Regions from separate parts of the Roseburia sp. MSJ-14 genome, predicted to be linked through region 2. Evidence: predicted binding sites of a transcription regulator. Region 2 holds the regulator's gene; the other holds the start of a gene.
The links. Region 2 encodes NrdR, which represses ribonucleotide reductase genes. Its sites were predicted from a motif close to CACAANATNTTGTG; they were not measured.

Region 1 (8,418 bases), on a different contig from region 2:
CGGCTTCTGATGAAGTAAAGAACTCTCCGGCAATTCAGGCACTTACAGCGCAGTCAGAATATGCAGTACTTCAGCGAGTTGGAAACAACTATTGGAATTCAATCTCGGAGCTGGGAAGTACATTAGCAGCAGGCAATCCGGACGGCACGGATTTACAAAAATTAATGGATAACACAGTCAAAGCAATTACCGCATCGGTTGGACAGTAGTAATTGCAAATTGCAGGAGGAATACATATGAAAAACAAGAAGCATGCCAGTATAAAAATGTATATTATGATTCCTGTTCTTATATTAGGAATAGTATCGATTATTTCCAATGCTATGGCAATTATGAATATCCGTAATGTAAATGCCAATGCATCTAATATAGCAGATAATTATATGACAGGAATTTCTGATTTAGGAGTAATTCAGCAACAGACACAAGAGTTACATAATAAGGCATTATCTCATATTATTGCAACAAATGCAGATACCATGATCAGTATTATGGATGGAATTAAGACAGAAGAAACAGAGCTGGAAGAAAATTTAGCGAAATACAAGGAAGAAATGTCGGAAGCAGAAAAGCAAACCTATGAAGAGCTGATGACGAATTATCAGGGACTAAAAGATGCAATGGCAAATGTAGCGGCGTATAGTGCAAACGGAGACAGTGAAGCAGCATATGCATGTGCAAATGGAGATTTAGCAGCCTATGGAGATGCTATGCAGAAAAATATTGATACATTGATAGAGGCAGCGAATAAAGGAGCAGCAAGTGCCCGTAGCCAGTTGGCAAGTGTATATAATTCTGCATTAGTTAGCAATGGTATTACTATTATCATTAGTGTAGTAGCGATTTTGGCAGCAATCTTTAGCGTAAACAAACTTATTATTAAGCCAATTAGTATTGCGCAGAGAGAAATTTCTCAGATTATCAGTGACATTGATCGAAGAGAAGGAGACTTGACAAAACGTGTTACCGTTTATTCCGATGATGAGATTGCAGCATTAGGAAAAGGTATCAATGTATTTATGGAAAAACTGCAACACATTTTCCAAATGATTACAAACAACTCTCAGAAGATGGATGTAGTAGTAAATGAAGTTATGGATAGTGTAAGAACTTCCAACAATAGTGTATCCGATTTGTCTGCATTAACAGAAGAATTGGCAGCAACCATGGAAGAAGTATCTGCCAATGCAGCAGTTATCAACACCAATGCCGGTGAAGTACGAGATGAAGTAAATGAAATTGCAGATAAGACAAGTAAGATTAACGATTACTCCATTCAAATGAAAGAACATGCAGAAAGCATGGAAAACACAGCACGGACCAATATGGAATCTACCAGCGTTAAGGTAAATGAAATTTTAAGCGTATTAAATCAGGCAATTGAAGAGAGCAATAGCGTTAACCAGGTAAACAGCTTAACAGATGACATTTTAAATATTGCAAGCCAGACAAACTTACTTGCGTTGAATGCATCAATTGAAGCGGCAAGAGCAGGAGAAGCAGGAAAAGGTTTTGCAGTTGTTGCTGACGAGATTAGCCAGCTTGCTGATGCAAGTAGAGAAGCTGCAAATAATATTCAACAGATTAACGGCATTGTAACTTCCGCAGTACATAACTTGGCAAACCATGCAAATGACTTAGTATCTTATATGAACGAATCTATTTTGCCGGAGTTTGAGTCCTTCGTAACTGCCGGAAGTGAATACAAAGATAATGCAACTTATATTGAGGCTGTAATGGCAGAATTTAATACAAAGACAGATGCATTGAAGTCTGCGGTTTCTGAAATTGCAAAATCTATAGACAGTATCACGACTGCAATCGATGAAGGTGTAACCGGAGTAACGGGTGCAGCAGAAAATACACAGGTTCTTGTGGGCGATATGGATAGTATTACCGGTCATATGGATGAAAACCAGCAGATTGCAGGTGCTTTAAAACAAGAGACAGAGGTATTTGTAAAGCTGTAGGGTGATACATAGAAAAACAGTGTAAAAGAAAAAGGATATTTTTAATACAGTGGTGGTAGTGTTAGCCGCCACTGTATTTATTTTTGTGTGCGATGTAATAAATGTTGTAAAACTATTTTGAAACAAAAAATAAAATCATGAATAAAGAAATGGTGTAACAGGGATAGAACTACCACAAGGAGATGGCAAGTAGAAAATCTCTCTGAAAATGCTGCTGAAAATTGGGCAATATTAATATTGCTTTTTTATATCTATAATAATATAATAGAAAAGCAACATATGGTATGGGAAATGGTTCCCGATACTATATTTAGTAGGTCGGAGGGAATGAAATGAGAATTATTAAAAGAAGCGGAAAAGAAGTAGGTTTCGATGTTACGAAGATTATTGAGGCTATCCGCAAGGCGAATAAAGAAGTGTCAGAGAATGAACAACTGACAGAGAAACAGATATTGAATATAACAGAGCGTATTACAGATTTCTGCGAAGCAATGGATCGTACTTACAATGTAGAAGAGATACAAGATTTAGTGGAGAATGAACTGATGGAAATGAAGGCATTTGAAGTTGCCAGAAAGTACATTACATACAGATACAAACGTGCATTGGTGCGTAAGTCTAATTCTACAGACCAGCAGATTTTAAGTTTGATTGAATGTAATAATGAAGAGATAAAACAGGAAAATTCCAATAAAAATCCAATTGTAAATAGCGTTCAGCGTGATTATATGGCAGGAGAAGTCAGCAAGGATATTACCAGAAGATTTCTTTTACCGGATAATATTGTACGAGCACATGAAGAGGGAATTATACATTTCCATGATGCAGATTACTTTGCGCAGCATATGCACAATTGCTGCCTGGTAAACTTAGAGGACATGCTTCAGAATGGTACGGTAATCAGTGAAACCATGATTGAAAAGCCAAAGAGTTTTTCCACAGCATGTAATGTAGCAACACAGGCAATTGCTCAGATTGCCAGCTCACAGTACGGCGGACAGAGTATTACACTTTCCCATTTGGCACCATTTGTAGATGTGAGCCGTCAGAAGTTAAGAAGAATTGTAAGAGAAGAATTTACAGCCGCAGGTCTTGAATTAAATGAAGAAAAGATAGACGAGATAGCAGAAATGCGTGTAAAAGAAGAAATCAAGCGCGGTGTACAGATGATACAGTATCAGGTCATTACATTGATGACTACCAATGGACAGGCTCCGTTTGTGACGGTATTTATGTATTTGGATGAAGTACCGGAAGGTCGTACCAGAGATGACCTTGCCATGGTGATTGAAGAGATGCTCATTCAGCGTATGCAGGGAGTGAAGAATGAAAAAGGTATCTATATTACTCCGGCATTTCCAAAGTTAATTTATGTTTTGGAAGAAGATAATATCAAAGAAGGAAGTAAATACTGGCATTTAACCCAGTTAGCAGCTAAGTGTACAGCAAAGCGTATGGTGCCGGATTATATTTCCGAGAAAATCATGAAAGAAAATAAAGAAGGAAACTGCTATCCTTGTATGGGATGCCGTTCTTTCCTTACTGTATATAAAGACGAGAACGATAAATATAAGTTCTATGGAAGATTTAATCAGGGTGTTGTAACTTTGAATCTGGTAGACATTGCCTGTTCATCCGGTGGAGATATGGAGAAGTTTTGGCAGATATTCAATGAAAGATTGGTACTTTGCAGAGAAGCACTGATGTATCGACACAATCGTTTAAAAGGCACACCGTCTGATGTAGCACCTATTTTATGGCAGTACGGTGCATTGGCAAGATTGAAAAAGGGCGAAACCATTGACAAGTTATTATATGGTGGATATTCTACAATATCACTGGGATATGCGGGATTATGTGAATGCACCAAATATATGACCGGAAAGTCCCATACAGATCCGGAGGCAACTCCATTTGCATTAAAGGTAATGCAGGGAATGAACGATGCCTGCCAGAAGTGGAGAGAAGAGACCAATATAGATTTTAGTTTATATGGAACACCATTGGAATCCACTACTTATAAATTTGCCAAATGTTTACAGAGAAGATTTGGAATTATCAAGGGCGTAACGGATAAAAATTATATTACAAATAGTTATCATGTACATGTAACAGAAGAAATTGATGCATTTAGCAAGCTTTCCTTTGAGTCACAGTTCCAAAAATTATCTCCGGGTGGAGCAGTAAGTTATGTGGAAGTTCCGAACATGCAGAATAATATTGAAGCAGTACTTTCTGTAATGCAGCATATTTACAACAATATTATGTATGCAGAGTTGAATACAAAGAGTGACTATTGTCAGGTATGTGGCTATGAAGGAGAAATCAAAATTGTTTCCGATGACGATTCAAAATTAGTATGGGAATGTCCGAACTGTGGAAATCGTGATCAGGACAAAATGAACGTAGCACGAAGAACCTGCGGATATATAGGAACACAGTTCTGGAATCAGGGAAGAACACAGGAGATTCAAGAACGCGTATTGCATCTATAAAAGAGGAAAATATGAATTACGCAGAAATAAAGAAAACAGACATTGCAAACGGAACAGGGGTACGCGTATCCCTGTTCGTTTCTGGTTGTACCCATCATTGCAAAGGGTGCTTTAATGCAGAAACATGGGATTTTAATTATGGAAAAAAATTCACAGAGGAGACAGAAGAAGAGCTGTTACAGGCATTAAAACCGGATTTTATTGCCGGTTTAACACTGCTTGGTGGAGAACCATTTGAGCCGGACAATCAAAGACGGCTGTTACCTTTTTTAAAAAAGGTGCGAGAAACCTATCCGCAGAAAAATATTTGGTGCTATACCGGATATTTGTTAGATGAGGAATTACTGACGGAAAGCCGAGCACGATGCGAAGTGACAGATGAAATGTTATCCCTTCTGGATGTATTGATAGACGGAGAATTTGTTTGGGAGAAAAAAGACATTACCCTCCAATTTCGAGGATCTTCCAATCAGAGGGTAATTGATGTGCCAAAAACGTTACAGGAAGGGAAAATCATTGCTTTAACATTTTCCGGTACTGCATAGGTGACATACCTACCTGTTTTTTGAATTGTTTTGAAAAATAACTGATATCTTCCACGCCTACCTGGAAAGCAATATCCTGAATACTCATAGCTGTAGTGTTCAGTAAAGCTATGGCAGAGCGAATTCGTTGTTGGCGAATATAGTCGGTTAAGGTCTCTCCTACTTCACGTTTAAATTGAGCAGAAAGATAAGAGGCGTTTACATTCTGATTTTGTGCAACATCTTTTAAAGTTATAGGACTACTGATATTCATATTTATGTAAGTAAGTGTGTTGCGGATAAGTTGCGAATAGGTAGCCAGTGAATAATCCTTAACAATAGAACAATATTTTTCTATCATTTCAATAGGAAGCTTATCGCATTCCTCCTTGGAAGTGAGGCTTTCTATTTTTCTGCCAAAACCGGCGGAAAAACGGTCAATGTAAATTGGATGAACCTGACTGCGCTCAACGGTTTTTCGGCAAAGGGTGTTAAGAATAATTAACATGTTTTTGCTGTTTCGCAGTAAATCATCCGTTCTGGGGAGAATTTTTTGCGAAGAAGCTGATAAAAAATCAGAAAACTCCTGATAAGATTTCACGGCTAGTTCGCTGTTTCCGCATGCAATAGCATCTAAAAATTTATTTTCCAATTCATACCGTTTTGCAAGTTCGCTCATGGCAGAAGAAGTATATTCAGAGTTTTGTCCCATAGTAAGGCCTCCTGTGATGTTATTTTGCTTGAATATATTACTATTATAGTCAAAAATTTTACAAATTACAAGAGAGAACTGGACAGAACAGGCTTGAATAAATGATAGAAGCGTAGTAAAATGACAATACAGTTATGTAAACTGGCGTGATAAATAAAGGAGAAAAAAATGCTGGAAAGAAGACGTAAGAGAAAAAAGCAAATAATTATAATGGGAAGTATTAGCGGAGTAGTACTTCTTTTATTAATGGTATATTTAGGAATGGCGTTTTATTTTAAAAATCATTTTATTTTCCGAACAGAGATTAATGGATGGAAAGTAGGCGGAATGACAGTAAGTCAGGCAGAAGAAAAAATAGGCGACCATGTAGAAGAATATCTGTTAACGGTATTTGACCGGGATGGCGGAAAACATCATGTTTATGGAAAGGATATTGGATGTCAGTATGTACCGGATGGAACAGTGAAAAAGATATTGGAAAAACAAAATGCATTTGGATGGATTACTTCTATTTTTAAGCAAAAAGACGAAAAAGCAACACTTACCATGGAATATAAAGAAGAGTTGCTTGCAGACACGGTACAGTCCATGAATTGCTTTAAGGAAGAGAATATCACAGAGCCACAAGATGCTAAGATTGCCAAGGGAGAAGACGGATATTATATTGAGCCGGAAGTCATGGGAAATCATATGATTTATGAGAAGGTTCTGGAAAAAGTAAAGACAGCGGTAGCAGAGGGAAAGGAATCTGTCACATTAACAGATGAGGATTATGAGAATCCCCAATATACCACAAATAGTTCCGAGCTGACAGATGCCATGGCAAAAATCCAGAAATATCAGAACGCAGTTGTTACCTATCAGGTACAAGGCAGTGAAGAAAAGATAGATGCGGAGCAGATGGAAAAGTTTATTCAAGTTAGCGATGACTTGGAAGTCAGCCTGGATGAAAAAGAAATAGAGAAGTATGTACAAAGCCTGGCAAGCAAATATAATACATATGCAGATGTGCGAGCATTCCAGACATCTTCCGGAGATACGGTAAATATCGGTGGTGGAGACTATGGATGGATTGTAAATAAGGCAAAAGAGGCAGAACAGTTGAAGGCAGACCTAGAAGCAGGAGAGCCGGTGAGCCGCGAGCCGATATATTCACAACGGGCATTTGTAGAAGGTGCCAATGATATTGGAAGTACTTATATAGAAATTGATTACACCAAGCAACATCTGTGGTTTTATAAGGATGGAGCTCTTGTAGTGGAAAGTGATATTGTATCAGGAAATATCAGTCGAAACAATGGTTCTCCGGATGGAGTATTTAAGATTGTATACAAGCAAAGTCCGGCTGTTTTAAAAGGAGAAGACTACGAATCCAATGTAAACTATTTCCTGCCATTTGCCTATAATGTAGGAATTCACGACGCATCATGGAGAAATGGAAAGTTTGGTGGAGACATTTATAAGACCAGTGGTTCTCACGGATGTATCAATGCACCGTTAGAAGTAGCGCAGACAATTTATGCCAATGCAGAAGTTGGAACGCCGGTAATTGCGTATTATCGGGAACCGGTAGAATTGACAGCGGAGAATTGTAGAATATCCAACGCATATTCTTATAAAGATCCGGAAAAAGAGGAAGAGACTACACCATAAAAGGGAAACACCATAAAAGGGAAAAGAAAACCCTATGAGCTATCTTAAAATGAGAAAGCCCATAGGGTTTTTAAAATAGTTATCTGGCTTCCCAACGACCACTGGCACCACAAGGAAGAACCAAGCCGTTAGAAGAAACAGGAAGACCGATTTCCTGCGCATCTACAGTTCCGTTAAATGGTTTTAATTCTGTCCCCAGCATATAGGCTAATACAGCAGGCTGTAAACCGGTAGTATAGGAGTTGATGAGGAAAAATAAAGGTTTGTCTGATAAAAGCTGTACACATAATTTTACCAGAGGGTGAATAGCTTCTTCGATTTTCCAAATTTCTCCTTTCGGGCCTCTTCCGTAAGAAGGAGGGTCCATGATAATGGCATCGTAGTGATTACCCCTGCGAATTTCACGTTCTACGAATTTTACACAGTCATCTACTAACCAGCGAATAGGTGCATCCCCTAAGCCGGAAGCGACAGCATTTTCTTTTGCCCAGGTAACCATACCCTTAGAAGCATCTACATGGGTAACACTTGCGCCGGCTGCGGCAGCAGCTAAAGTAGCACCACCGGTATAGGCAAAGAGATTAAGAACCTTAATTGGTCGATTAGCATTTCTGATTTTATTTCCAAACCAATCCCAGTTTACCGCTTGTTCCGGAAAAAGTCCGGTATGCTTAAAACTGAAAGGCTTTAAATGAAAAGTTAAGGAATTATAATGTAAATCCCATTGTTCCGGCAAATCAAAAAATTCCCATTCACCACCGCCTTTTTTGCTGCGATGATAATGACCGTTAGGGCTGTGCCAGCCTTTCAACTTTTTAGGAGTATCCCAGATGACCTGTGGGTCGGGGCGCACTAATATATAATCCCCCCAGCGTTCCAGTTTTTCACCGCAGGAGCAGTCCATGACTTCGTATTCTTTCCAGTTATCTGCAATCCACATAAATAGTTCCTTTCTTTTACAAATGATATAAATATTACTTGTACCATTATATAGCCGGAAAAAAGTACAGTCAACAGTTATTCGGGAAAGAGGTTGCAATAGAAAAAGGATTCTCGTATAATAA
Region 2 (8,418 bases):
TCACTGGAGTTTACCAGATTATCCACTACTACCACATCATATCCTGCATTTACTAATTCAATACAAGTATGACTTCCGATATATCCTGCTCCACCTGTTACTAAAATTGCCATAAAATTCCCTCCTCAAAATTATGATATGTTTAGCAAAACTTTTGTCTTTACGCACATTATAGCACACCTAAAAACCCATGAAAACGCTTGCAAAACAGATTTTCCATTTTCTACGTTTTACCTATATTTTCCGTTTTTTCTTCCCACTTTTTCATTTATTTTTAGTAAAACTGTATAAACTTTACTTGTCTTTTCAGTAAACTTTTACTTGCTATTTTTATACCGCTGCACAATCTGTTCCATTTGACTCCATTTTTGTTCCATATCTCGTACTAACTGTATCTGTGTTCTGGCACGATCTAAATTTTGTTTTTCACGATGAATCTTAAAATAGACATCTCCTTGCAGGTAGTCCGTCAAAAAACGCATCCCACATTCATAAGTCATGACTTTTGCGCCCATTGGAAGCATTGCAATTTCATTTTTCGTTAATTTTCCTGCACATCCTTCCAAAAACCCTTGTACATACCGTTCAAACAGTTGCAAATCACACCTTACTTTTGACAGATCTCTTTCGTCTTCTGCTGCCGTACTTGCACCAAACCGAATTGCATCACCAAAGTCATTTACTGCCAGTCCCGGCATTACCGTATCCAAATCTATAATACAAATACCTTTTCCGGTCTTTTTATCTATCATGATATTATTCAACTTGGTATCATTATGAGTTACACGAAGGGGCAATTCTCCCTTCTTTTGCATTTCTCCTAGTACTTTAGATAATTCTTTTCTCTCTTTAAAAAATGCAATTTCTGCTGCCACTTCTTTTGCTCTGTCACAACTATCTTCCTCTACCGCTTTTTCAAATACCTGATAACGCGCTTTTGTATCGTGGAAACCTGAAATTGTCTCATGCAACGTCTCTGCCGGATAATCTGACAACATTTGTTGAAACTTTCCAAATGCCACTGCACTTTCATAAAAAATCTGCTGATTTTCTGCCTTGTCATAGCTTATGGCATCTTCTATCATATGATACATCCGCCAATACTCTCCATCCCGGTCTAAGTAAAATCCCTTTCCATCTTTGGTTTGTATTACCGTTAATGTTTCTCTTTTTGTGTCACCCCCGGCCTTTTGAATCTTCTTTTTCAAAAAAACGGTAACTCCCATAATATTTTCCATCACTTCTTCCGGATTTGGAAATATATTGTGGTTCATTCGTTGAAGAATATAACGTTTTTCTCCTTCTATTAAAAAGGTATCATTAATGTGTCCACTGCCGTATACCGTTGCCGTTTTTGCAGTTTCCCCTATTTGAAATTCTTTTGTGATTTCCAATGCCTTTTTTTCTAATTTTTCTTGTTTTACATCCATTTTTAATCCTTCTCCTTCTGATTCGGATTATGCCCTTCGATGTTGTTTAAAATTCTTCCGGATATCGTCCTTGTTTTTTCAACCCGGCAATTGCCTCTACTACCATAGCTTTATCTTCTTTATAGGTAACTCCATACCATTTGTCCGCCGAAGTCAATACCTGTACACTTGCTTTTTTCTGTTGTAACAACTCATCTACCGCAAACGGCAGGAAATATTCTGCTTTTAATGGATTATTTGGCAATTCTTCTCTTAAGAACTTTTTAAATCCACTTTCTAATTCTTTTAAAATACTTTTGGAAAATCCCCACATATTCATAGAAACGGTACTTTCCATTGGAAGTTCATGCCATGTTGCGCCATCATCTTCTGTATATGTAGCTCCTCCATCTCTTTTTTCAATATGAGTACGTTCGTGAATGTCTGTTAAAAATCCTGCCTTATCTATTTCACACACACCTCTTGCTACATACCCATGATCGGTCAATGTATTTTTTAATGCATATCCTACCATAGCATATCGATATTTTTCCTCATCCTGATGATTTACCAGATAATCATAAATCATTTTATATGCATTCTTTCCATAATAATCATCTGCATTGATTACTACAAACGGCCCATCAATTATATCTTTACAACATAAAATGGCATGGCCTGTTCCGTATGGTTTTTCTCTGCCTTCCGGAATGTGATATCCCTTTGGAAGTTTCTCTAACTCCTGATAAATATACTCTACCTGAATTTTCTTCTCTACACGTTTTCCAATCACTTCTTTAAATGCTTTTTCATTTGCCTTCTTGATAACAAAAATAATCTTTTCAAATCCTGCCTCAATTGCGTCATATATGGAAAAGTCAATGATAATATGGCCTTGTGCATCTACCGGATCTATCTGCTTTAATCCTCCGTATCTGCTTCCCATTCCTGCTGCCATAATCACTAATACTGGTTTGTTCATTGAAATACCCTCCTTAAGGTAATTATCCTTTTGTTCTATAACATGATAATATAAAAAAAAGGTTCTGTATTTGCACAATTTTTTTGCTTTTTTGCACAATTGTATGTTACTATATATTTATAAAGTAACGTCTGGAAAGGAGCTTTTATGGATTTTTATAAACATTCGTTTTCTAAGCTGTTTGATGTTTCGCAAATTGTTACAATCCATTATTTTGAATATGATACAGACTTTGTTTTTCCCGGTGAATCTCACGACTTTTGGGAATTTCTTTGCGTGGACAAGGGAGAAGTAACGGTTACTGCCGACAGCAACACTTATCTATTAAAAAAAGGGGATATTATTTTCCACCAGCCGAACCAATTTCACGCAGTTACAACTAACGGTATTGTTGCGCCTAATTTAGTGGTAATTTCCTTTGTTTGTCATTCACCCGCTATGCGTTTTTTTGAAAATCGCATTTTTTCACTAAAGGAACGGGAACGGAATCTGTTAGCTACTATTATTGCAGAAGCTCCAGGTGCTTTTTCTACCCCTTTAAATAATCCTTATACTAAGGGGTTGGACCCAGCTTCACAACAGATTTCCGGAGCAGAGCAAATGATACAATTATCCTTAGAACAATTTTTAATTTCCTTATATCGTAGTGCTTTCTCTGATAATACCGGCAATTTTCTCACGAAGTCTATAAAATTAAAACAGGATGAGGAAACCTTTTCCCACATCCTTGCTTATATGAACACTCATATTTGTGATTCTTTAACTATTGACCAAATTTGTCACGACAATCTTCTTAGCCGCTCTCAATTACAAAAACTTTTCCATGACAAATGCAGCTCCGGCATTATTGATTATTTTTCACGCCTGAAAATCAATTATGCAAAAGAACTGATTCGAGAAAAAAATATGAATTTTACACAGATTGCAGATGTTTTGGGTTATACTTCCATCCACTATTTTTCCAGACAGTTTAAAAAGATTTCCGGGATGAGTCCGTCAGAATATGCCCTTTCCATAAAAGCTATTTCGGAAAAGTAACAAATAACTTTCATACTTTAATGTAACACGGTATTTTCTGATATTAAAAAGGTCCCAGAACCAACAGTTCTGGGACTCTTAAAATTCGTCTATTATACTCTGGACAGATATTCACCTGTTCTGGTATCAATCTTAATAACGTCATCCTGCTCTACGAACAATGGTACATATACAGTTGCTCCTGTTTCTACAACTGCTGGCTTTGTTGCTCCGGTAGCTGTATCACCCTTGAATCCTGGCTCTGTATCTGTAATCTGTAATTCTACGAACAGAGGTGGCTCTACTGCAAATACGTTTCCATTATGGGAACACATTTTAACCATTTCATTTTCTTTTACGAACTTCAATGCATCACCAATAGTCTCTGCATCTAAAGCAATCTGCTCATAAGTCTCTACATCCATGAAGTGATATAAATCACCATCGGAATATAAATACTGCATGTCCGCTCTGTCAATACGAGCCTGAGGACATTTTTCTGTAGGACGGAAAGTTTTTTCTACTACACCGCCACTCTTAATATTCTTTAACTTAGTTCTAACAAAGGCTGCGCCTTTACCTGGTTTTACATGCTGGAATTCAATAATCTGGTAAATGTTATTATCTAATTCTATCGTAATACCATTTCTAAAATCTCCTGCTGAAATCATTCGAATTTCCTCCTTAACCTACTTATGGGCGCATCCCGCCCAACACTTCTTCCATTTTATACTAAATGTATATATATTTCAACCTTTTTTTATCAAGTTACAATGATTACTGATATTCTTTTTCCTCAATTTCCGTAATCATATCTATTCTTTTCTGATGTCTTCCACCTAAAAATTCTGCTTCAAGATAAGACTTTACAATATCTTTTGCCAACTCATTTCCTACAATTCTTGCACCAAATGCAATGATATTGGCATTGTTATGTTCTTTTATCAAATGTGCAGTAGTAACATCTGAACATACGCCACAACGTACTCCCTTTACCTTATTTGCTGCCATTGAAATTCCAACACCTGTACCGCAAATTAAGATTCCGCAGTCCGCTTCTCCCGATACTACAGCACGTCCTACTTTTTCACCGAATTCCGGATAATTACAGCTTTCATATCCATCTGTGCCAAAATTGATTACTTCATGTCCCAATCCCTTTACATATTCCATAATCTCCATTTTTAAATCTGTAGCCGCATGATCATTTCCTATTGCAATTTTCATTTTTAATCCCTTTCTACTTCTTTTGCTTTTTCTGATTCTTCTTATAAAAGAACAACACTATTTTCTCCAGATATCGTTTTAATACAATCTGTATTTCCTCTTTTGGATGTATCGGCTGTGTAAGTATTGTTCGGATTCCCACACGATTTGCACCATACACATCTGTAAAAATCTGATCTCCTACAAACAAGGTGTTTTCTCGGTTGGTTCCCATTATTTTCATTGCCTGCTGATATCCGGAAGCCTTAGGTTTCCCAGCTTTAAAAATATAGTTTACCTGCACCGCATCATTAAACATCTTTACGCGTGGCTCTTTGTTGTTTGATAACAGACAACACTGAAAGCCCATCTTTTTTAACGACTCAAACAATGCCTTTGCACGCTCATCTGCCGGAGCACCATGTGGAACTAATGTATTATCAATATCAAAAATAATTCCACGATAACCTTCTGCATATAATTTTGCAAAATCGATTTTATAAGCAGATTCTAAATATTCGCCTGGATAAAATCTCTTTAACATATATTTCTCCTGTACCTTGGTTTTGTCCTTTGCAAGTATAACATTCCATTCCTTTTTGTGCAAGAAAAAAGAATCCTGTCATGCAGAATTCTTCTTTTTATTATTTATCCAAAATCTTTTTTAATTCATTCATAAATGTATTTACATCCTTAAATTCTCGATACACGGATGCAAATCGAACGTATGCTACCGGATCTAATTCTTCTAACTTATCCATAACGATTTCACCAATTTCAGAACTGGAGAGCTCTTTTTCTTCTCGATTAAAAATCTCTATTTCCACTTCATCTACCAGCTTATTAATCTGATTTACAGAAACCGGTCTCTTATGGCATGCCCGCAGCACTCCTGCTTCTATCTTTGCACGGTCATACTGTTCTCTGTTATTATCTTTCTTAATGACAATCAGTGGTATTGTCTCTACTTTTTCATAAGTAGTAAAACGTTTCCCACAATCATCACACAAACGTCTTCTTCGAATAGAGCTATTATCATCCGCTGGTCTGGAATCAATTACTCTCGTATTATCACTGCTACAAAACGGACACTTCATCAAGCTTTCCTCCTACGTTCTCATATTTGGTTTTAGTATATCTTTGCTTCCAATTATTGTCAACCAATTTTTTACTTTGGTGGCTTAGGTTCTGGCAATTCTACCAATATGATGTCCGGTCCGATTTTAATAATTTTGCTCCAGGGAATAATCAAATCATTTCCTTTTCCCATAAATCCGAACATTTTACCGCAACGTGGTATAATAAGTGCCCGCACACAACCGGTACACTCATCAATATCAACGTCTACCACAAATCCAAGACATTCGCAGTTACAAATATTAATGACTTCTTTTTCTCTTAATTCACAAATACGCATAATATCCCTCACCTTACTTTATTCTATGCAAATGAGAGCTATTGGTGCATAATATTTCTCCTAATCTTCCTTTGCCCATCCATAGGAATATTTTACTGCTTTGTTCCAGCCCTTAATTTTTTTCTCTCTTACTTCGTGGGAAATCTTTGGCTGGAAGGTTTTATCAATTGCCCAATTTTTAATAACATCCTCTTTACTCTTCCAATATCCTACTGCAAGTCCTGCCAGATATGCAGCTCCCATGGCGGTTGTTTCTACGCAGGAAGGTCGATTTACCGGAGCGTTAATAATATCTGCCTGTGTCTGCATTAAGAAATCATTCGCACTTGCTCCACCATCTACCTTTAAGGAATCCAGCTCTATTCCCGAATCTGCTCGCATTGCCTGAAGTACATCATTTGTCTGATATGCCAAAGACTCCAATGTAGCGCGAATAATATGATATTTATTTACTCCTCGTGTAATTCCTACAATGGTTCCTCTTGCATATTGATCCCAGTGAGGTGCTCCCAAACCGGTAAATGCCGGAACTACATAACACCCATTGGTATCTTCTACTTTTCTCGCCATAACTTCTGTATCTGCTGCATTATCAATGATTCTCAGCTCATCACGCAGCCATTGAATTGCTGCTCCTGCTACGAATATAGACCCCTCCAAAGCATAATTTACCTTTCCGTCAATGCCCCATGCAATTGTTGTTACCAAACCATTTTTAGAAAATACCGGCTTTTCTCCTGTATTCATCAGCATAAAACATCCTGTTCCATATGTATTTTTTGCTTCACCCGGCTTGAAACAAGTCTGACCAAACAAGGCTGCCTGTTGATCCCCTGCTGCTCCTCCAACCGGAATAGAACCTCCAAAGAAAGATGAATCTGCCATCCCATAAATACAACTGGAAGGCTTTGCCTCCGGCAACATACATTCCGGAATATTTAATTCTTTTAATATATCCTTGTCCCACTCTAAGGTATTGATATTAAACAACATGGTACGAGAAGCATTGGAATAATCCGTTACATGTGCTTCACCTTTGGTTAATTTCCAGATAAGCCATGTTTCAACTGTTCCGAAAAGCAATTCTCCTTTTTCTGCTCTTTGCCTTACTCCTTCTACATTGTCCAAAATCCATTTTAATTTTGTACCGGAAAAATAAGCATCTATCACAAGGCCTGTTTTCTGTCGAAATTCATCTGTAAGTCCTTTTTCCTTTAAATAATCACAATAGTCTGATGTTCGACGACACTGCCATACAATTGCATGATATACCGGTTCTCCAGTATTCTTATCCCATACGATTGTAGTTTCCCGCTGATTCGTAATTCCAATTGCCGCAATGTCTTCTGCCGAAGCCCCAATTTTCTGCATTGCCTCAACTGCAACCCCTAATTGTGTAGACCAAATTTCATTTGCATCATGTTCTACCCAACCCGGTTTCGGAAAATACTGTGTAAATTCTTTCTGTGCTATACTGCACATTTCTCCTTTTTCATTAAAAAGAATACACCTATTACTTGTTGTTCCGGCATCTAGTGCCATAACGTATTTTCCCATTGTAAAATTCTCCTCCAACATTATTTTCTTCTAATATTTATATTGCATTTGCTTTTTCCTTGTAACTTCTACTTGTAAACGTTATAATACATTCACAGAGTAATCCATATTATTATAACAGAAATAACTTACAGAAAGGAACTAAAACTATGCGCATCTGGTTTAAACTATTCAAGGACAATCACCTTTTAAAAGATACTGTTATTACCGATGACAGTGACGATACACGAACTCATAAAATTTTTCGTGCTTTAGAAGAAGTCTGCTATGAGTTTGACTTAAGTAAACCTCTTTGGTTAGATTCTACTATATCCGAATTCAAACGTCATTCCAAAGCACGTTTCTATCAGGATAACTTTGTAGATGATATCGACTTTGATTTTCTGGAAATTCATGTAATTGAAGAGTAGGTATAGCAAATACTATACCTACTTCTTGCTTCGCTGCCGATTCACTTCATACATTAAAAGCGTGGCCGCTATTGCCGCATTTAAAGATTCTACTTTCCCTTCCATAGGAATTCGTATATATTCATCTGCATATTCTGCAATTTTATCCGACAACCCATTTCCTTCATTTCCAATTAAAAATCCACAAGGCTCGGTATAATCTGGCTCTGCGTATGATTTCTTTCCTTTTAAATGGGCTGCATACAGAGAAACTCCTTGTTTTTTCAAGTCTTGCAAAGTATCTTCTAAGGATTCTGTAACATAAAATGGTACTCGGTAAAGAGAGCCCATGGTGGAACGAATGGTTTTGGGATGGAAAACATCTACGGTGGTCTTATTCATCAAAATTCCTGTAACTCCTGCTCCCTCTCCGGTACGAAT

Region 1: the regulator NrdR is predicted to act here: its motif matches at 2,273-2,286, upstream of nrdD (anaerobic ribonucleoside-triphosphate reductase).

The regions. Positions count from the first base shown of each region.
Region 1 is NZ_JAHLQD010000016.1:126,532-134,949, reverse strand. Features, by position in the region: gene KQI83_RS07325 (extracellular solute-binding protein) at 1-209, shown strand, start outside; gene KQI83_RS07320 (methyl-accepting chemotaxis protein) at 237-1,970, shown strand; gene nrdD (anaerobic ribonucleoside-triphosphate reductase) at 2,303-4,465, shown strand; gene nrdG (anaerobic ribonucleoside-triphosphate reductase activating protein) at 4,477-5,010, shown strand; gene KQI83_RS07305 (helix-turn-helix domain-containing protein) at 4,979-5,701, opposite strand; gene KQI83_RS07300 (L,D-transpeptidase family protein) at 5,870-7,354, shown strand; gene KQI83_RS07295 (class I SAM-dependent methyltransferase) at 7,434-8,294, opposite strand.
Region 2 is NZ_JAHLQD010000005.1:111,586-120,003, forward strand. Features, by position in the region: gene galE (UDP-glucose 4-epimerase GalE) at 1-113, opposite strand, end outside; gene KQI83_RS00865 (phosphotransferase enzyme family protein) at 318-1,430, opposite strand; gene KQI83_RS00870 (sugar phosphate nucleotidyltransferase) at 1,477-2,391, opposite strand; gene KQI83_RS00875 (AraC family transcriptional regulator) at 2,539-3,429, shown strand; gene efp (elongation factor P) at 3,522-4,079, opposite strand; gene rpiB (ribose 5-phosphate isomerase B) at 4,186-4,635, opposite strand; gene KQI83_RS00890 (YqeG family HAD IIIA-type phosphatase) at 4,649-5,158, opposite strand; gene nrdR (transcriptional regulator NrdR) at 5,259-5,711, opposite strand; gene KQI83_RS00900 (YlmC/YmxH family sporulation protein) at 5,783-6,031, opposite strand; gene glpK (glycerol kinase GlpK) at 6,092-7,588, opposite strand; gene KQI83_RS00910 (hypothetical protein) at 7,738-7,998, shown strand; gene KQI83_RS00915 (TrmH family RNA methyltransferase) at 8,017-8,418, opposite strand, start outside.